3 regions of the Ewingella allii genome follow, and region 3 is predicted to be linked to each of the others. Evidence: predicted binding sites of a transcription regulator. Region 3 holds the regulator's gene; each other region holds the start of a gene.
The links. The regulator Fur, encoded in region 3, represses iron uptake genes when iron is present. The targets are predictions, from matches to a motif close to ATAATAATGAGAACNACTATCAA.
Positions count from the first base shown of each region.

Region 1 (6,825 bases), on a different contig from region 3:
CCTTTTCAACCTGATAAGCGGACTGTGCTGGTTAGCCTTAGTGGCCGTGTTTATCCGCCGCCGTCAGGTGTTCGTCGCACCGAACAGCGTGGTGTAGCAGAAAAAGGTCCGCAATAGCGGACCTTCTTTTTATGCTTAAAACAGACCCATCGGCTTATCGGAATAGCTGACCAGCAGGCACTTGGTCTGCTGATAGTGGTCCAACATCATCTTGTGGGTTTCGCGCCCGATGCCCGACTGTTTATAGCCGCCGAAGGCCGCGTGGGCCGGATAGGCATGGTAACAGTTGGTCCACACGCGCCCCGCCTGCAAGTTCCGCCCCATGTGGTAGGCCACGCTGCCGTCGCGGCTCCACACCCCAGCTCCCAGCCCGTAAGCCGTATCGTTGGCAATCTCCAGCGCCTCGTCCATGTCTTTAAAGGTTGTGACGGCCAGCACTGGCCCAAAGATCTCCTCCTGGAACACGCGCATGTTGTTTTTACCCAGCAAGATGGTCGGTTGCAGGTAATAACCCTCATTGAGCGAGCCTTCCAGTTTCTTGCGTGCACCGCCGGTCAGTACCTGAGCGCCCTCTTTCTTGCCGATTTCGATATAGTCCAGAATGGTTTTCATCTGGCCCGCCGACACCTGCGCGCCCATCTGGGTATCCGCGTCCAGCGGGTTGCCGGTGCGAATAGCCTCCACGCGCTTGATCGCCCTTTCCATAAAGCGTTCGTAAATTGACTCTTGCACCAAGGCGCGGCTCGGGCAGGTACAGACCTCGCCCTGGTTGAAGGCAAACAGGGTGAAGCCCTCCAGCGCCTTGTCGAAGAAGCTGTCTTCTTTGTCCATTACGTCCGCAAAGAAGATGTTCGGCGACTTGCCGCCCAGCTCCAGCGTGGCGGGGATCAGGTTTTGCGCGGCGTATCCGGCAATCTGCTGGCCCACTTCGGTGGAGCCGGTAAAGGCCACTTTGGCGATGCGTTTAGACGTCGCCAGATATTCGCCAATCTCGCCCCCCGCGCCGTTAACCACGTTGATGACTCCAGCGGGCAGAATGTCTTTCAGCAGATCCATCAGCAGCAGCACGGAAAGCGGGGTCAGCTTGGCAGGTTTCATCACAATGCAGTTACCCGCCGCCAGCGCCGGTGCCATCTTCCAGCAGGCCATCAGCAGGGGGAAGTTCCACGGAATGATCTGCGCCACCACGCCCAGCGGCTCGTGGAAATGGTAAGCCACGGTTTCGCTGTCGATTTCACTGATGCCGCCTTCCTGCGCGCGTACGCAAGAGGCGAAATAGCGGAAATGGTCGATAGCCAGCGGCACGTCGGCACCCGAGGTTTCGCGGATCGGCTTACCGTTATCCCAGGTTTCGGCATTGGCCAGCAGCTCGAGATTTTGCTCCATACGGTCAGCGACTTTGAGCAGCAGATTGGCGCGCTCCTGCACTGAAGTCTTGCCCCATGCGGCTTTGGCGGCGTGGGCGGCGTCCAGCGCCAGTTCAATATCATCTTTGCTGGAGCTGGCCACTTCGCACAGCGCCTCGCCGGTAATTGGCGTCAGGTTGGAATAGTATTCGCCCTTCACCGGCGCGACCCACTCGCCGCCGATAAAGTTGTCATAACGTTTTTTCAGTTTCAGCGGGAAACCATACTCTTCGGGTTTTACGGCGTGCGGGGTCTTGTCATAAGCCATGGTGAATCTCCTTTATGCTGCCTTGAACGAGAGTAAAACGCAGAATGCTGTATAAAGCGTAGGCAGTCAGGAAATTAGTGGCGGGATGTAAAGGGAACTCTTCGAGCAGCCTCACAACTTTTCAGCCGGAGGCGCACGAGATGCTCAAAGGGGGATAGATCGGCAAGAAAGAGCTAGATTAAGGCGGCGCGGTGCGGGAAAAGCTTTCGCGCTGGAACAGGCGCTCTACCAGCGAAACCAGCTTCGGGCGCTCGACGCACCAGCCGGGAGCCACGCGTCGATAGTTGATATATCCCAGTGCGCAGGCGACGGCGATATCCGCCACGTTCAGGCTTTCGCCATTCAACAAAGTGCGATTTGCGGCATGCTGCTCTAAGGTGTCGAGGCCGCGCAGCACCTTGGCGCGCTGTCTTACCACCCACTCTTCATTGCGCTTGTCGGCGTCGCGCTTGCTTTCTAACACCAGCGCCACGGCGGCGTCGGTCACGCCATCGGCCAGCGCCTCAATCTGTTTAACCCGCAATGCCTCCAGCGGCTGCCAGGGCAGCAGCGTAGGGGAAGCATTCTGCAACTCGATAAACTGCACGATGATCGGCGAATCGTAAAACACCTCGCCTTCGTCAGTGACCAGCGCGGGCACTTTGCCCAGCGGATTGTAGTCGGTGATTTTGTTGCCCGGCTCGCTCGGTGGGTCATTCACAAACTCAAAAGGAATGCCCTTTTCCAGCAGCATGACTGAGATTTTACGCACGTATGGACTGGTGTAGCTGCCGACTAGCTTCATCATATTCTCCCGCGTTAAGACCTATTTTAAAGCTAGCAGCCAAGCCCCGCTTTACCAAGCTACGCCGCGCAAAGCGCCATTTTTAAGAATTGCCCTTCACGCGTCCTACACCAAAAATGCCTTTCTGCCGCGTCAGCCTCGGTTTTGCGCAATCAGGCTTTCCCCTCTGAGAAGCGAAGCGTTAAAATATTGTTTAAATTTCGTAGTGTTTAAAAGGTTATTTCGATGGATGTTCTGCGCCAGAACCCTTCTGACGAAAAAGACGATCAGACCCTGACGTCGATTGTCGGGGCAACCCGCAAGCCGGTGATGCAGCGCGGGCATCTGGATGCGCCAGAGGATGACTGGATCGCCGAAGAAGTGCCGGTAGCACTGGTCTACAACGGTATTTCTCACGTGGTGATGATGGCTTCGCCAAAAGATCTCGACGCCTTCGCGCTCGGATTTTCTTTATCAGAAGGCATTATCGAATCCGTCTCTGACATTTACGGTATGGATGTGTCATCCAACTGCAATGGCATCGAAGTTAACATCGAGTTATCAACCCGACGTTTTAGCGGTTTAAAAGAGCGCCGCCGCGCGATGGCCGGACGCACCGGCTGCGGCGTGTGTGGCATTGAGCAACTCGGCGATCTGTTCCGCCCGCTCAAGCCGCTGCCTTTTACTCAAGCCTTTGATTTAGCGCTGTTAGATCAGGCGCTGAGCCAGTTGAAATCGGTGCAAACCATCGGCCAGCTCACCGGCTGCACTCACGCCGGAGCATGGATTAGCCCACAGGGCGAACTGCTCGGCGGCTGTGAAGACGTCGGCCGCCACGTCGCGCTGGATAAAATCCTCGGCGTGCGGGCCAAGAAAGCCGACTGGCATCAGGGCGCGGCGCTGGTATCGAGCCGCGCCAGCTATGAAATGGTGCAGAAAGCCGCAATGTGCGGTGTCGAAATTCTGTTTGCCGTCTCCGCCGCCACGCAACTGGCGGTGGATGTCGCCGAACGCTGTAACCTGACGCTGGTCGGCTTCAGCAAGCCGGGGCGGGCGACGGTCTATACTCATCCACAGAGGTTGAGAGGCTAAGCGCGTCGGATTGCTCTCAATTCAGCGTTAGATTGTTTATTACCAGCTTATTTGTACTTGCTCTAAGGGCGGCCGAAAGCCCCGCCTGACGGGCCTGAGAGAATACCCGCACAAAGTGCGGAGCATAGATAATCATTTTCAATATCATTTAATTAACTATAATGATCCCACTGATTACGCGGTGCTCACAATGACGGTGCCGCCCTACACTATGGAGACGATGAACATGAGTTATTCACTGCCATCACTGCCTTACGCATACGACGCACTCGAACCGCATTTCGACAAACAAACGATGGAAATCCATCACACTAAACACCACCAGACCTACGTTAACAACGCTAACGCTGCGCTGGAAAGCCTGCCAGAACTGGCAAAACTGTCTGTTGAAGAACTGATTGCCAACCTGGACAAAGTGCCAGCTGACAAGAAAGTTGCTCTGCGCAACAACGCAGGCGGCCACGCTAACCACAGCCTGTTCTGGAAAGGCCTGAAAACCGGTACCACCCTGCAGGGCGACCTGAAAGCGGCAATCGAACGTGACTTCGGCAGCGTTGACGCTTTCAAAGAAACCTTCGAGAAAGCAGCAACTACTCGTTTCGGCTCAGGCTGGGCGTGGCTGGTGCTGAAAACCGACGGTAAACTGGCGGTAGTTTCTACTGCTAACCAAGACAGCCCGCTGATGGGTGAAGCAATCTCTGGCGCATCTGGCTACCCTCTGCTGGGTCTGGACGTTTGGGAACACGCTTACTACCTGAAATATCAGAACAAACGCCCTGACTACATCAAAGCATTCTGGGACGTTGTGAACTGGGACGAAGCAGCAAAACGCCTGGCTGAAGCGAAATAATTTCGCGCCCCTAGGGGTTCAGCAACGCACATCAGGCGGGGGCTTCCCCGCCTTTTTTACGCCCATTTTTCGCCCCCTTATTGCAGCCTTTTCTCTCAATTTTCAGACCTTGCTCGCACTTCTTAAATATCCTGCCCCATCCCCCTAAAGTTTGGCTTAAGTCATTCCGATAGACCCATCACAAAGGCATCTCTTTTTAAGCATGGACGTTGGGGGAAAATAGTTATGGGAATCGGTTTAGTACAGCGCATTGATAACCTAAAAGTCGGCACCAAGCTCGGGTTAGGTCTGGGGTTTATTTTGCTGATTGCCGTGGTGATTTCCGCCGTCGGCATGATCAAGTTTAAAAGCATCGACCAGCGGGCCGATAAGGTCGATTTCAGTAACAAAATTAATACGTTACTACACGACGCACGCATCAATCGCACTTTATATCAACTCAATTACGACCCCGTTTATCTGGAGAAAAACCAGCAGCTCATCGCGCAGGTTGAGCAACTGTTGGATGAGTCCAAAGGCAGGATGAGCTGGGAGCCAAGAAACCTAGCCAATTTGGATCAGGTGCCGGTAAAAATTAAGGAATACAAACAGGCGCAGACGGCTTTCAAGCACGCGGTGGATGAAAAAGACGCGGTGCGCAAGAGCTGGAACCTGTCGGACACTGAAGACATCCTCAAACGCTTACAAGAACAGCTGCGGGTAGAAGATGTAGATCCGTCGATTCGCATGTCGCTTTCTGAAGTGATTCAGAAGCTGATCAGCATCCGCTATTACGTTCGCGGCCTGCTGCTCAGCCCAACTCAGGCGTCAGAAGCGCCATTATTGCAGGCAATTGACGATACCAAGGCCAATGCTACCAAGCTCAACGCCCTGCTGTTGCCAAACCAGCAAGAGACGCTGGCGCCGCTGATGAACGCGCTGGCGAGCTATAAATCACACGTCGTGGCTTACCTGCCTGCCGTCGAGCGCGAGAAGGCGGCCTCGCAGATCTTGGCGGTAAAAGCCAATGATATGAACTCCTTAGTGGCGGATATATTCAAAAACGAGCTGGAGAGCACCCACGCCGACATCAACAAAGCGCTGATGCTGATGGGTATTATTACGCTGGCGGTGCTGGTTATCGGCACCCTGTTCTCGTGGCACATCACCCGCCAGTTAACCCATCCGCTGCGTGCCACGCTGGCCACCGCCGAGCTGATTGCCAAGGGGGATCTCACGGCGGCGCAGCCTACCGCCCGCCGCGACGAGCTGGGCATGTTGATGAACGCCGTGGCCGGAATGAGCCAGAACCTGCGCAAAATGATTTATGAAATTCGTACGGGCGTCGGTCAGGTGTCCCACGCGGCGGCGGAAATTGCAGCAGGGAATACTGATTTATCCTCGCGCACCGAGCAGCAGGCGGCGGCAGTGGAAGAGACCGCCGCCAGCATGGAGCAGCTCAGTTCGACAGTGAAACAAAACGCCGAGAACGCCCACCATGCCAGCAAACTGGCCTCTGATGCCTCCCAAACCGCCACCCTCGGCGGCAAGCAGGTCGGCGACGTGGTGCTCACCATGCAGCAGATCTCCAGCAGCTCCAAGCGCATCGCCGAGATAACCTCCGTGATCAACGGCATCGCCTTCCAGACCAACATTTTGGCGCTGAACGCGGCGGTGGAAGCTGCCCGCGCCGGTGAGCAAGGACGCGGCTTCTCGGTGGTGGCTTCCGAAGTGCGCACGCTGGCCCAGCGCAGCGCGCAGGCCGCCAAAGAGATTGAAGGGCTGATTGCCGAGTCGGTCGAGCGGGTGAATACCGGGGCTAAATTGGTGGAAAGCACCGGTCGCACCATGCAGGACATCGTGCAGTCGGTGACCAACGTGCGCGACATTATGGGCGAAATTGCCTCGGCGTCTGACGAGCAGAGCCGCGGCATCACGCAGATCTCGCAAGCGATTGTCGAGATGGACAGCACCACCCAGCAGAACGCCGCCCTGGTTGAGCAGTCCGCCGCCGCCGCTGATTCTCTCGAAGAGCAGTCGCGCCTGCTGACCGAGGCCGTGTCGGTGTTCCGCCTGTCGGACAGTGACAGCAAGACGTCAGCCGTAACTGCGCGCGCGCCAAAGTTGCACTCCCCGCTGCTGCCGCGCCCGGCGGGGGTCAGTCAGGATAATTGGGAAACCTTCTAAGCCTGTTACCCTCCCCGTGAAATGCGCCCAGCCGGGCGCATTTTTTTTCGCCTGTTTAGCCGGGCAATTGCGGGGTATGCTGAAGCACCAGGGCAACGACATGACAGGAGGTTTTTATGCATTACCCGGACGTGTATATCGGCGCGGTCAAACCCTATGAGAATGACAGACCGAGCGCCATCGGCAAACGGCAGGTAGACGGTATTTTACAGCTCAAAGCGCTAGGGTTAGAAGGTGACGAGCAGGCCGAAAGCAGCTACCACGGCGGGCCAGATCGCGC
Region 1 covers NZ_JAWUDN010000005.1:89,769-96,593, reverse strand. The annotation lists gene SBO83_RS12840 (MFS transporter) at 1-97, shown strand, start outside; gene exaC (acetaldehyde dehydrogenase ExaC) at 136-1,674, opposite strand; gene SBO83_RS12830 (glutathione S-transferase) at 1,853-2,458, opposite strand; gene fdhD (formate dehydrogenase accessory sulfurtransferase FdhD) at 2,684-3,529, shown strand; gene sodA (superoxide dismutase [Mn]) at 3,756-4,379, shown strand; gene SBO83_RS12815 (methyl-accepting chemotaxis protein) at 4,605-6,545, shown strand; gene yiiM (6-hydroxyaminopurine reductase) at 6,662-6,825, shown strand, end outside.
Region 1: a site for Fur is predicted at 3,655-3,677, ahead of sodA (superoxide dismutase [Mn]). Genes of this name have one in related genera too.

Region 2 (6,825 bases), on a different contig from region 3:
TGGGTTATTACGACGTGGAAGCCTATGACCAGAGCCATACGCGGCTGCTCAACCTCTCTTACAGCCGCTCGCTGTGGGGGCAGTCGAGCATGTTCCTGTCTCTGAATAAAACCCTCAGCGACAGCGGCTACAGCGCCCAGCTTCAGTTCATCATCCCGCTGGATATGAACACCAGCATCAATGCCGGATTGCAGCGCGACAGCGGCGGCCACTACCGCGAGCAGATTGGGGCCAGCAAGACGGCGCCGACCGAGGGCGGGCTGGGCTGGAATCTGGCCTATACCGGCGGCAGCGACCCTTATCAGCAAGCCGATGCCACTTGGAAAACGCGCTACGCCACCCTGCAGGGCGGGCTGTATGGTGAAAGCGGCAACTACACCAACTGGGCAGATCTGAGCGGCTCGGTGGTGTTTATCGCCAATGACTTCTTCCTGTCGGACAAGATTAACGACGCCTTCATGGTGGTGGATACCGACAATTACGCCGACGTGCCGGTGATGTATGAAAACCAGAAAATGGGCAAAACCGATAAAAAAGGCCATCTGCTGATCCCCACCGTCAGCTCCTATTACCCGGCGAAGGTGGAAATTGACACCCTGCCTCTGCCTGCCGATGCCGTGGCGAATCGCGTGGTGGACAATATTTCCGTGCGCGAAGGCAGTGGCGTGGTGGTGAAGTTCCCGGTGAAGCGCGAGCTGTCGGCCACCATTAAAATCAACGACATCCACGGCGAGCCGCTCAAATTGGGCACGCTGGTTACTGAGCAAAACAGTCAGCAAACCACGGTGTCTGGCTATGAGGGGCTGGTCTACTTCAGCAACCTTCAGCAGCACAACGTGTTAGTGATTCGGCAGGAAGATAATTCAGTTTGTCGGGTCGGCTTTGACCTGAATCTCAACCATCACAGCATTGAGCAAATTGGCCCGCTGGTTTGCCATCCCAACGCAGGGTCAGGAGGTAAGATATGAATCTACTCAGGATGGGGCTGCGCGCGCTGGCCGCGCTGGCTCTGTTAGTCGTTGGCCTGCCAGCGGCCTATGCCGCCTGCTCCAGCAGTCCTGGCACGGGGAGTTTTGGCACCCTCAGCTCCTTTGTGGCGGGCAGTACCGCGCAACAGGTGACGGCGACCAGCGGCTTTAAATGCACCGGCTCGCTGCTCTCCTTATTAAGTACCAACACAGTCACGGCCACTATTGCAACCTCAGCCAACGGTGTCGGCAATCAGGCAGCAATGCTTGGGCCGAACGGCGTAAAACTGCCTTATCAGATTTGTCAGGACAATGGCTGTGGCACGGTGGTGAACGTTGGCAATCAGACCACCTGGAGCAGTACCACGCTACTCGGCCTGCTGGGCTTATTCAACGCCAGCGACGGCTCGCTGCCACTTTACCTGCGCACGGTGACCGGGGTGAATTTACCGGCGGGAAGTTATAGCGATACGCTGGGGATTAACTGGACCTACCATATTTGCTTCGTCGGGGTGCTGGGGCTATGTGTTTATACCGATGGCGCAGACAGCACGACAGTCACGGTGAATATGACGGTGACCAACTTCTGTTATATCGACAATGCGCCAAATGTGAACTTCGGCTCGGCGGCTTTCCCGGCAGGCTTTGCCTCAGTAACCAACAACTCGCTGAGCATTCGCTGCACGTTGAACGCGGCTTATAGCGTCAACCTGACCAGCACGGTGCCGGGCAGCGGGCAGTATCGGCAGATGTCCTCGACCAATAACGGCGTGACCAGCTATTTGCAGTATCAAATCTTTAAAGGGGATGCGTCGGTATGGACCGCCGCGACCAATACAGCGATGACCGGCACCGGCGCGTCGCAAAACGTGGCTTACTCCGCGACGGTTAACCCAAGTCAGGCTAACCCACCGCCGGGAACCTATAGCGATACCGTGCTGGTGACGGTGACTTATTAGAGGGAAATCATGGCGGGCCGGTGCGCGTGTCGCTGCAACGGCCTGCTACGGGCTTACAGCCCTTTGAGGATCTTCATGGTGGCGTCGACGTCGATTTCGTCTTCCGAGAAGATGTAAGTGGTGTTCTGGAAGGTGGTGAGTGCCAGCTTCTTCAGGGTGCGCGTTGTGGCCTTTTTCTCTTCTTCTTTCGGGCGAATGCGGTTCATCAACAGGCCCACGGAGAGCACGGCATTCTCTTTGTCGATTTGCGATTCGGCAGGGACTTCTTCGCTGTAAGCCAGATAGGACTTGATGCTGGTGATTTTGATGCGCTCACCGGCAATAAAGATGTATTTGCTTTCAGGCTCGACTTTGACGGCAAACGCCGACAGGCCTTTATTGTTGGTGGTCGGCTCGAACGTCACCACGGCGTCTTTCTTGATTAGCTCGGGGTTGGTGACTTTAATCACGTGGAAATAACGGTTATCGCCGTTTTCATCTTTGATAAAGCCGAAACCTTTATCTTCAAACCAAGTTGTGATTGTCCCGTTCATCGCTCTTACCGCCTAATTAATCGTTCAACATGTCAATTTTTGCAGCGCGCAGTTTAATGCAGAATGCGTGCAAAGTCCTGTGCTTTACCGTCCAGCCGCCTTTCTAAAGGTAAGATTGAAACGATAGCCGCCGGTAAGCGGATGTTCGCCGGCTTTTAACGGCAAAATGCCGTGATAACGCAGCCGCGACGGCCCGCCCCATACCACGATATCCCCGTGAGTCAGCGTCACTCGCTGGGTCTTATCACTGCGCTCCATGCCGCCAAACTGAAATATCGCCGGTAATCCCAGCGACACCGACACAATCGGCGCGCCGAAGTCGTGCTCGTCTTTGTCCTGATGCAGCGACATTTTCGCCCCTGACTGATAACGGTTGATCAGGCAGGCGTCGGGCGCGAAACCGGCAAAACCGGCCTGCTCGGCGGCCTCGACTGCCAGCGTGCGGAACAGCTCGGGCATCGGCGGCCAGGGCTGCTGGCTCTCCGGCGACGTGGTTTGGTAACGATAGCCCTGACGGTCAGTCACCCAGCCGACCTCGCCACAGTTGGTCATGGCGACCGACATCGCATAGCCGCCCGGCGTAGCGCGATATTGGAAAGGCACCAATCCGGCAATTCTGTCGATTTCCGCCAGCAGCGCGGTGTCGTCTCGCAGCGCGCCGCCGCGCAGCACCACGGCCCCCGGCGCTAACTCTTCCCGCCAGTGTGGGTGGAAATCTGGATGATCGAACAAGTCTAAATTCATGTTCACCTCCGATGACGTTATTGATTAAGTATATAGCCTGATAAGCCTAGCGGCGGTCGGAAGCTTTGGCTAAGGTTGAAGCATTACGCGTTTTCAACATCACTGATAAGGAAGGATCATGGCTCGCGAAATCAATAAGGACACCCAACTCTGTATGTCGTTGTCCGGCCGCCCCGGCAATTTTGGCACTCGCTTCCATAACTATTTGTATCAAGCTCTGGATCTGAATTTTATCTACAAAGCCTTCTCAACCCAAGATATTGAGGCCGCCGTGAAGGGCGTGCGCGCGCTGGGCATTCGCGGCTGTGCGGTGTCGATGCCCTTCAAAGAGGCCTGCATCCCCTTCCTCGACGAGCTTGACCCGTCCGCCACCGCCATTCAATCGGTCAACACTATTGTGAATGACGACGGCTTCCTGCGGGCTTACAACACTGACTACATCGCCGTGGCGAAACTGCTGGAGCAGTATCAGGTGCCGAAGGACGCGGTGTTCGCCCTGCGCGGCAGCGGCGGCATGGGCAAAGCCGTGGTGGCGGCCATCCGCGATGCCGGCTTCACCAAGGGCTATGTGATTGCTCGCAACGAGAAAAGTGGCCGCGCGCTGGCCAAAGAGTACGGCTACGAGTGGCGAAGCGAGGTCGGTGACGCCGCCGTGGATATGCTGGTTAACGTCACGCCAATTGGCATGGAAGGCGGCCCGGACGTCGACGCACTGGCCTTCGACAAACGCGTGATTGATCGCGCCTCGGTGGTGTTCGACGTGGTGGCATCGCCGGTAGAAACCCCGCTGATTCGCTACGCGCTCGAGCAGAACAAGCAGGTGATCACCGGCGCGGAAGTCGCGGCATTACAGGCGGTCGAGCAGTTTGTGCTGTATACCGGCAAAAGGCCGGATGACGCCCTGATTGAAAAAGCCGCGGCCCACGCGCGGGGCTAATAGACGAACAGGCATAAAAAAACCCTCTCTTGTTAGGGAGAGGGTTTAAGGCGGTGCGGATCCAGCCTTACTGAGCAGCAGTCTGCTCGGCGCCCACCAGACCGACCTTCAGATAACCTGCTTTACGCAGCGTATCCATCACGTTCATCAGCGTTTCATAATCCACCGACTTATCAGCCTGGAAGAAAATGGTGCTTTGCTTGTTGCCCTGCGTGCGCTGGTCAAGCATGGACGTCAGGTTGGCGCTGTTTACCACGTCATCGCCCAGATAGAGCTGCTTATCGGCTTTCACCGTCAGGAACACCGGCTTTTCAGGGCGCGGCTGAGGCTTGGCGGTTGAAGCGGGTAAATCGACGCGCACATCAACGGTCGCTAACGGTGCGGCCACCATGAAGATGATCAGCAACACCAACATCACGTCGATAAAAGGCGTGACGTTGATGTCATGCATTTCACCGCTTTCGTCGAGGTCGTCATTTAAACGTATGGCCATGATGAATTACCCTACGCGCAGCTGGCGGTCTGCCTGAGGACGTGGCGTTTCGCCCGCGCTCGCGGCCAGGTCCAGATCACGGCCTTGCAACAGTAAAATTTGTGCCGCCACGTCACCCACTTGGTGGCGGTAAGAAGCAATGGTACGCGCGAAGATGTTGTAGATAACCACCGCAGGAATTGCCGCGACCAGACCAACCGCCGTTGCCAGCAGGGCTTCGGCGATGCCCGGTGCCACAACCGCGAGGTTGGTGGTTTGCGTCTGTGCGATACCGATAAAGCTGTTCATGATGCCCCAGACGGTGCCGAACAGGCCGACAAACGGAGAAATCGCCCCGATGGTCGCCAGAATACCGTTACCCCGGCCCATGTGGCGGCCCGCCGCGCTAACACGGCGCTCAAGGCGGAAGCTGGTGCGATCTTTAATGCCGCCGTTGTCGGTAGAACCGGCAGAAAGCTCAAGCTCGTTTTGTGCGTCACGCAGCATTTGGCTGCTGATGCTGGTGGCTGCGAAGCTTTCGGCTTCTTCAGCGGCTTCGTCCAAGGTGCGGGCACCGGCCAGCGCGGAGAACTCACGGCGCAGGCGGCGTTTACCGCTCCACACTTCCGCGCCCTTGCTGAACAGCAGCGTCCAGGTGACGACGGAGGCCAGTAGCAGACCAATCATCACGGTCTTCACTACGACGTCAGCGTGGTGATACATGCCAAGAACTGAAAGATCTTTCGGGATAACCGGAACCGCGGCGGTATTGGCGGTAGGTTCAGAAGAGGTGCTAACCGGAGTGACTGCCGTTGGCGCGTCGTTGCTGTTCGTTGCAGAAGGCTGAGCCGTTTGCGTGACGGCGTTGGCCGCAGGAGAAGAAGGTGCTGCTAACGCGGTGCCACTCAGACCTGCTACCAAAACGAAGGACATCAAAGCTGACGCCACTTTTTTCATATTATTGCGAGCCGTTTTCACGCGTCGCCTCCAGCAAAAATCAGTGTTAAAGGGTTTATTCATGGGTAAAGACAGCCCCAAATCATAGCAAACTAAAAGCCCGAATTGATAGTGGTTCTCATTATTATTTACATTATCGCGCCTAGCGCTGGCGCTGTCTTTGACCAAAAACAAGGCTTTCAAATGGCCGATTAAAAACCACACAATCTTACCGACTTCACACTTTCAGAAAAAATCCACACCGAAATCAACACGCTGCCGCCACATTCAAACATTAAAACAATGTTTTAAATATTAAGTAATGACATTTCAAAACTGTTTACACTTTGTGATAACGCTCAAATAACCGACAAACCTAATCGGGTATCTTGCTTGTGAAGACATAGACCGGACACCGGCAGTCTTCGTGCAGGTCATTCAATTCCCTCTTTTTTGATGTTCACTTTTACTGAGTACCCTGGAGACAAACTGATGAAAATGCAGCAAGCACTTCTCAGCCTTTGCCTGAGTTCCGCGACCCTAGTTTTTAGCCACAGCCTGCTGGCGCAAACCATTAAAGCCGCGGATGTCCATCCGCAGGGCTATCCCAACGTCGTCGCCGTGCAAAAGATGGGCGAAAAACTCAAACAACAAACCGATGGCCGACTGGAAATTAAAACCTTCCCCGGCGGCGTACTGGGTGATGAAAAGCAGGAGATTGAACAGGCGCAGATCGGCGCACTGGATATTATCCGCGTCTCCATGACGCCGGTGGCCTCGATTCTGCCTGAGATTAACGTCTTCACCCTGCCTTACGTCTTCCGCGATGAAGACCATATGCACAAGGTGCTGGATGGCAAAATCGGTAAAGAAATTGGCGACAAGATAACCAACAACCCAAGCTCCAAACTGGTGTTTCTCGGCTGGATGGATGGCGGCACGCGTAACCTCATCACCAAACAGCCGGTGGTGAAGCCGGACGATCTGCATGGGATGAAAATCCGCGTTCAGGGCAGTCCGATTGCGCTTGCCACCCTGAAAGCCATGGGGGCCAACCCCGTCGCCATGGGCGTCAGTGAAGTGTTCAGCGGCATGCAAACCGGGGTGATTGACGGTACGGAGAACAACCCGCCGACTTTCGTCGCCCATAACTACCTGCCGGTGGTGAAAAACTACACCTACAGCCGCCACTTCATTATCCCTGAGCTGTTCCTCTACTCGAAAGTGAAGTGGGACAAGCTGTCCAAAGACGATCAACAGCTGATGTTGAAACTCG
Region 2 covers NZ_JAWUDN010000003.1:139,518-146,342, reverse strand. The annotation lists gene SBO83_RS09475 (fimbria/pilus outer membrane usher protein) at 1-968, shown strand, start outside; gene SBO83_RS09470 (Csu type fimbrial protein) at 965-1,927, shown strand; gene SBO83_RS09465 (cold shock domain-containing protein) at 1,981-2,460, opposite strand; gene alkB (DNA oxidative demethylase AlkB) at 2,545-3,204, opposite strand; gene SBO83_RS09455 (shikimate 5-dehydrogenase) at 3,323-4,141, shown strand; gene exbD (TonB system transport protein ExbD) at 4,209-4,634, opposite strand; gene exbB (tol-pal system-associated acyl-CoA thioesterase) at 4,641-5,570, opposite strand; gene SBO83_RS09440 (TRAP transporter substrate-binding protein) at 6,042-6,825, shown strand, end outside.
Region 2: a site for Fur is predicted at 5,676-5,698, ahead of exbB (tol-pal system-associated acyl-CoA thioesterase). Genes of this name have one in related genera too.

Region 3 (6,825 bases):
TAAAACTTTTCCCAATTATCACTGCTTTTGGCGGCAGATGCCCCCAAGTCCGGGCGCAGTAAAGGTGCGCGCTGAGATGCAACCTGATGCTGTCCCACGCGCGTCACGCTGTCGCGCAGTTTGAAGGTCGCCACGGCGTTGTTCAGCAATGCCGCCTGCTCTTCCAGAGACACCGCGGCCTGCGACGCCTCTTCCACCAGCGCGGCGTTTTGCTGCGTCACGCTATCCATCTGCGTCACCGCCACGGCCACCTGGCTAATCCCTTTGCTCTGCTCATCCGACGCCGAGGCAATTTCCGCCATAATGTCGGTAACGTGGGTTATCGAGCGCACCACGTCATCCATGGTGTTACCCGCCTGCTCAACCAATTTCGAACCATTATCCACGCGGGAGACGGACTCGCTGATCAGCTGTTCAATCTCCTTCGCCGCCTGCGCGCTGCGCTGGGCTAGATTACGCACTTCGCTGGCAACCACGGCAAAACCGCGCCCCTGCTCGCCCGCGCGCGCTGCCTCAACCGCCGCATTCAGCGCCAAAATATTGGTCTGGAAAGCAATGCTGTTGATCACCGCCGTTATCTCAGCAATCTTTTTCGAGCTGCCGGAGATGTCCTTCATGGTGCTAACCACATCAGCGACAATGTTGCCGCCCTTGCGCGCCGTGGCAGAGGCTTCCACCACCAGCTGGCTGGCGTGATGAGCATTGTCGGCGTTGTGTTTCACCGTCGCGGTCAGCTGTTCCATGCTGGCGGCCGTCTCTTCCAGCGCCGAGGCCTGCTGCTCGGTGCGCGAGGAGAGGTCATTGTTACCGGCAGAAATTTCAGAAGCGCCCTGATAGATGCTATTGGTGCAGTTGCGAATGGTTTGCACGGTGTTGATCAGGCTGTTTTGCATCACGTTGAGCAATGGAATCAGCTTCCCGGCGCAGTTTTTACCAAACTCCTCCAGATTGTGGGTCAAGTCGCCGCGCGCAATCACCGCAAACTGGTCACGGATTTTATTCAGCGGTTTAACTAATCCCCACACCAGATAGCGATCGGTGATAAACAGAATCACCATGCCCAGCGCGAAAGCCACCAGAAGAATGATTTTGCTCATTTGCGTCAAATAGGCTGATTGCGCTTCCGTGCGCTTTAATGCTTCAGCAATCAATGCATTGGCTTTCTCAACCGAGGCGCCAAACTTGACGCTGTACGGCACAACGTTGACGGTAGAAATCTGCTTATAAGCCTCGGCGTTCTTGCTGCTCGCGGCGTTGAACAGCGGCGTAGCGCCCTGCTCCGCCAGATTAGTCCAGTCAGTAATAAGCTGCTGCACCACGGCGTCATCCAGTCCCGGATGCGGGGATTTTTTAAACGCAGCCAGTGCGTCAGTCATATTGGTCAGCGCCAGTTTCGCGCCATCGAATAACTCCGGTTTCTGGTTAGGGTCGTTTTGTAACGCTGACATCGCACGAGTCAAACGCGTTTGGGTTCTAAAATATTGATCGCTTCCTTTATGAATCAAGGTGAGATCGTTGACTAATGCCACGTTAATCTCGGCATTTCTGGTCAGAGAGTTGAGTGAAGTTACGGTATAGATAGCCACGCCCGCCCACATGACGCTAAATGTACCGAGAATGACTAGTATTGCGGTCCTGATGGTAATATTTTTCAAAAATTGCACGATGTGCCTCTCGTGAAACAGCTCTGTTTCTTTTTATGTGTATTAACGGGGATGCGGAGAATCAAAACAGGTCGCCGGAAGGCATAGGCCGCGGGACATGTTGAACACCTCTCCGGGCATCGATTGCTTGTACTGACGAGTTTCCTCTCGCTTCATCTATCGGCGCTGGATGGGTAAAATTTAGGAGCAACGTGAAATTCTTTCAGTTTTGCTTAGGGAGTGCGCACTTTGTATGAGCCGAATAACCATACAAAACACACAAAGGCGATAACGCTCGCCGGCAATGCTCGATAAACTTGTTAGTTAACTGCAAGCTGCGTAGAGGCATGTTCTCTGCGTGATGAGTTTGTTATTATTTGCGGCATTATTGCCTAGGGTATATTTCCGCTATCCTCACTCCGCCAATCAAATGGCCGAGGCAACGGATAGTTAGGATCAGGCTTTTCATTGAGAACAAGAGGTTAGAAATCTTATGGCCGTAGTAGGAATCTTCTTTGGATCCGATACAGGTAACACCGAAAACATCGCAAAAATGATCCAAAAGCAGTTGGGTAAAGATGTTGCCGAGGTACATGACATTGCGAAAAGCAGCAAAGAGGATTTGGAAAAATTCGATATTTTGCTGATCGGCATTCCAACCTGGTATTACGGCGAAGCACAGTGTGACTGGGACGACTTTTTCCCATCGCTGGAAGAGATAGATTTCGAAGGTAAGCTGGTTGCCCTGTTTGGCTGTGGCGATCAGGAAGATTATGCCGAATACTTCTGTGATGCGATGGGCACCGTGCGTGACATCATCGAGCCACGCGGCGCGGTTATCGTAGGACACTGGCCAACAGCCGGTTATCACTACGAAGCCTCTAAAGGTATGGCGGATGACACTCACTTCATCGGCCTGGCGATTGACGAAGACCGTCAACCAGAACTGACCAATGAGCGCGTGGATGCATGGGTGAAACAGATCACCGAAGAATTAAGTTTAGCTGAAATCATTGGCTGATCATGAGCTGATAGCAAGAAAGGCCCTGAGTCGTTGATTACACGTCGAAAGGGCCAATCTATTACTGAAATTAACAATTTAACCGCTACAAAATTGTAACTTTCAGCGGTATCAAGGTACACTTAGATCTTGGTTTATTCTATTGATCAAGCCGTTGCGATCTGATCGCGACAGTCGTGAAAAGTGTGATCTTCGTTAACAGATCCCCCTATTCACCATGAACTGATACCACAGGCTTCATGCCTCAACGTGACAAGCATAGTAACAGGACTGAATCCGCATGACTGACAATAATACCGCACTGAAGAAAGCTGGCTTAAAAGTCACGCTTCCGCGACTTAAGATCCTGGAAGTGCTGCAAGCGCCGGAAGGTCATCACGTCAGCGCGGAAGATTTGTACAAACAATTAATTGATATGGGTGAAGAGATTGGTCTGGCGACGGTTTACCGCGTTCTGAACCAATTTGATGACGCAGGTATCGTTACCCGTCATAACTTCGAAGGCGGCAAATCTGTTTTCGAACTGACCCAACAGCATCACCACGACCACCTGATTTGCCTTGATTGCGGCCGCGTTATTGAATTCCGCGATGAGTCAATCGAAGCACGTCAGCGTGAGATTGCGAAGAAACATGGCATTAAACTGACTAACCACAGCCTCTATCTGTACGGCCACTGCGAACTGGGTGACTGCCGTGAAGATGACAGCCTGCATAACGATAAACCAGCACTGTAATTGCAGTTCTGTAGTCATGCGTTATGTTCTGCCTGAGATGGAGCAGAACTAAAATTAGCCGCTGAAAAGCGGTTTTTTTTATGCCTAATTTCCTCCCCGCTCGATTCAGACATTAAAAAACCCCGATCTCTGCATCCGAAATCGGGGTTCTTCATTGTGGCTGGCGGCAAGGCTGACTGCCCTGCCGCTTGCGCCCGTCAACTCACCTTACTTCATGGCGCTCGGCGAGTTGTTGGCTTTGATCTCCTGCCAGATTTTACCGCAATCCTCGGCATAGCTTTGACCATCGCCGGTTTTACGCGCCGTCAGGCATTTCTGGTAGTCGATAACCCGCACGGTTTCTTTCTTCGCAAACGCCTCATGGGCTTTCTCTTTCTGCAGCGATTCCAGAATGGTCTGGCAGGTCGCTAGCTTATCGGCTTCGCCATTCGAGGTATTGATACAGTTGGTGTAAGAGTGACGAAGCTGGTCGGCCTTACTGGCACTCGGGTCAGAACAAGCGCCTAGCAAAGCGACAGAAGCCACCACCAACAACATATTTTTAATCGATTTCATTTTCATTATTTTTTACCCAGAGTCCGATATTAGAAAATGGTGAATGGCGCAATAACAATGAACTTCACGTCTTTCTCATCCTGGAAGATGTTGCCGTAGCCACCGCCCCAGCTTGGGATGTCGGAATGGTTGTCATACTGGGTATAGTGAAGCTTGAACAAGGTGCCTTTGGCACGGCCGCCCTGCACGGTGTACAGCGCATCGAGGCTCCACGCACTCTCTTTCAAGCGCTGGCTCTGGTCGTAAATCGGGTTGGAGCTTGGTTTTGCATCCCACGCATAAACGTAAGAACCGCCCACCGCGAAGCCCGGAAGATCCCATTTCGCCAAGTCATACAGCACGCCCGCGTACAATGCTTTTTCGCCGTTGGCGTTGAAGTCGGAACGGTTGTCCCACCACACGTCAAGACGGCCGTTAGAAGAAGAATAGGTAGGGGTCATGCGTTGCAGGAAATAACCTTGGTTACCATCGGCCTTAACCATGGTGCCTTCCAGACGCCAGTTAAATTGCCCGGTGGTGTAGCCGAAGGTCAGCGCCTGCAACCAAGCCATGCCGTCGTACAGACTGTTTGGATCGCTGCTGTCACCAATTTTGTCTTTCGAGCCGTAGAACTGATAGCTGGTGGTCAGTGGGTTACCCGCCAGCTCAAGTTTATAAGAGGCCTTTCCAAAGTATTGGTCAACGTAGTTCTCGGCTTGGCCAAAAGCCGCTTCCAGCACGAAGTCATTTTTGAAGTCGTATTTCGCGCCCAGTGAGTGGATGTAGGAGACGCCGGTGGTCCGGTCAGCGCGGCGGAAATCATCCATCTCAAGGTGCCATGGGGATTTGTACTCATCGGCCCACATATAGGAGAAACTCAGCTCGCCCGGGTCACCAAAGTCGTGTTTGTAGCCCGCTTCGGCACCGCGATAAGTGCCCGGCATAAAGCTCCAGTGCGGCGCAATCAGCGTCTGGCCGGTGGGTTGGATATAGCCTGCATGACCCCAGAAGCCGCCATATTTAAATTTACCCGCTGCTTTATACAGGCTGACCCCGCCTTTATCGCCAGAGTAATCTTCGTCATAAGCATGGTTGCTGGAAGAAAACGCGATTTCGTTTGGGTGGCCGCTGTCACTGGCTTCGGCAAGCTCGACCGCGGTGAAGGCCGCGAGATCAATACCGAACATATCCCAAGCGTAACCTGATGAGAAATCGAGGTTTAAGTTAGCGGTAGAGTGAGAGAGGTTGGTGGAGTATTTATTATAGTCTGGGTTATTCACCGTCACTTTGCTGCCGTCAGGACGGGTTTCTTCTTTGGTTTTATTCAGATCTTTTCTGTCACGTTCACGCTGCCAGTAATAAATTCCGCCGGTCAGCGTTGAATCGTCAATAAAGCCTGCCGCTTGGGCTTCCGGCATACTCATCAAGCCGCCGCCTAACAAGGTTCCAGCGAGCGCCAGAGAAATCGGTTTCATTCTTGCTCTTGGGTTAAGGCCAGCCGCGACCCTGCCCCTGTTAAATTGACTCAACATGGGAAATCCTCTTTTTGACTTGAAAGTTAACGCAAACCCAAACGGGTAATAGGCCAGTCGCTAATAGCGAAACCAGCACTGTAAACAAGGTTTAGACTATTTTTCGCGGCGCGAATTATCAATCAGTAATTAAATACAAATATCAGAAACATGACAAAGTGCACATAAATATGTATTTATGTTACAAAAGGATGAAAAGATTGAATTTAATTGAATTATTAAAAATAAACCATATAAATCAATAAATTAAATAACAACAAAACTCTGACAGTGTAATATTTCAGTGATAATTCATAAAAATGCATCAGCGATCACATATTTATCCGCAAGCATTAATTCGTGTTAAGAAATAAAATTTTGATAGTTTTTATGCTTAGCGATTTGGATAAATAAAATAAAGAAGGGAATGAATGTGACTGAGGGGAAATTTTGGACATAAAAAAACGCAGCCAAGGCTGCGTTTTTAACAGGGTTAATCACTCGCGCGATTAAACAGCCGGTTTGCTTTCCCACGTATCACGCAGGCCAACTGTACGGTTGAACACTAAATGTTCTGCACTGGAGTAGCGGCTGTCGGCACAAAAGTAACCTTCACGTTCAAACTGCAGGCTCACTTCTGGCTGCGCGGCACCGAGGCTTGGCTCGACAAAACCTTGCGCAATCACCAGTGACTCAGGGTTAATGGTGGTCAGGAAGTCTTCAGCCTGCGCCGGGTTTGGCACGTTGAACAGGCGGTCATACAGGCGGAACTCGGCCGGTTTACCTTCTGTTGCAGAAACCCAGTGAATGACGCCTTTCACTTTGCGGCCATCGGCAGGATCTTTGCTCAGTGTATCAACATCATAGCTACAGAAGATGGTGGTGATATTACCTTCTGTATCTTTCTCAATACGCTCAGCTTTGATCACGTAAGCATTGCGCAAGCGCACTTCTTTGCCCAACACCAGACGCTTGTACTGCTTGTTCGCTTCTTCGCGGAAATCAGCCTGATCGATGTAGATCTCGCGAGTAAACGGCACTTCGCGGCTGCCCATTTCTGGCTTGTTCGGATGGTTTGGCATAGTCACCAACTGCACATCTTCACCGGTGAAGTTTTCAATCACCACTTTAACCGGATTGATCACCGCCATCGCGCGCGGCGCGTTTTCATTCAGGTCATCACGGATACAGGATTCCAGCGCCATCATTTCAACGTTGTTATCTTGCTTGGTGACGCCGATGCGACGGCAGAATTCACGGATAGAAGCCGCAGTGTAGCCACGGCGACGCAGGCCTGACACCGTTGGCATGCGAGGGTCATCCCAGCCTTCTACAATCTTCTCAGACACCAGCAGCTGCAGCTTGCGCTTAGACATGATG
Region 3 covers NZ_JAWUDN010000001.1:263,174-269,998, reverse strand. The annotation lists gene SBO83_RS01270 (methyl-accepting chemotaxis protein) at 1-1,664, opposite strand, end outside; gene fldA (flavodoxin FldA) at 2,137-2,664, shown strand; gene fur (ferric iron uptake transcriptional regulator) at 2,945-3,400, shown strand; gene chiQ (ChiQ/YbfN family lipoprotein) at 3,608-3,946, opposite strand; gene chiP (chitoporin ChiP) at 3,985-5,409, opposite strand; gene glnS (glutamine--tRNA ligase) at 5,955-6,825, opposite strand, start outside.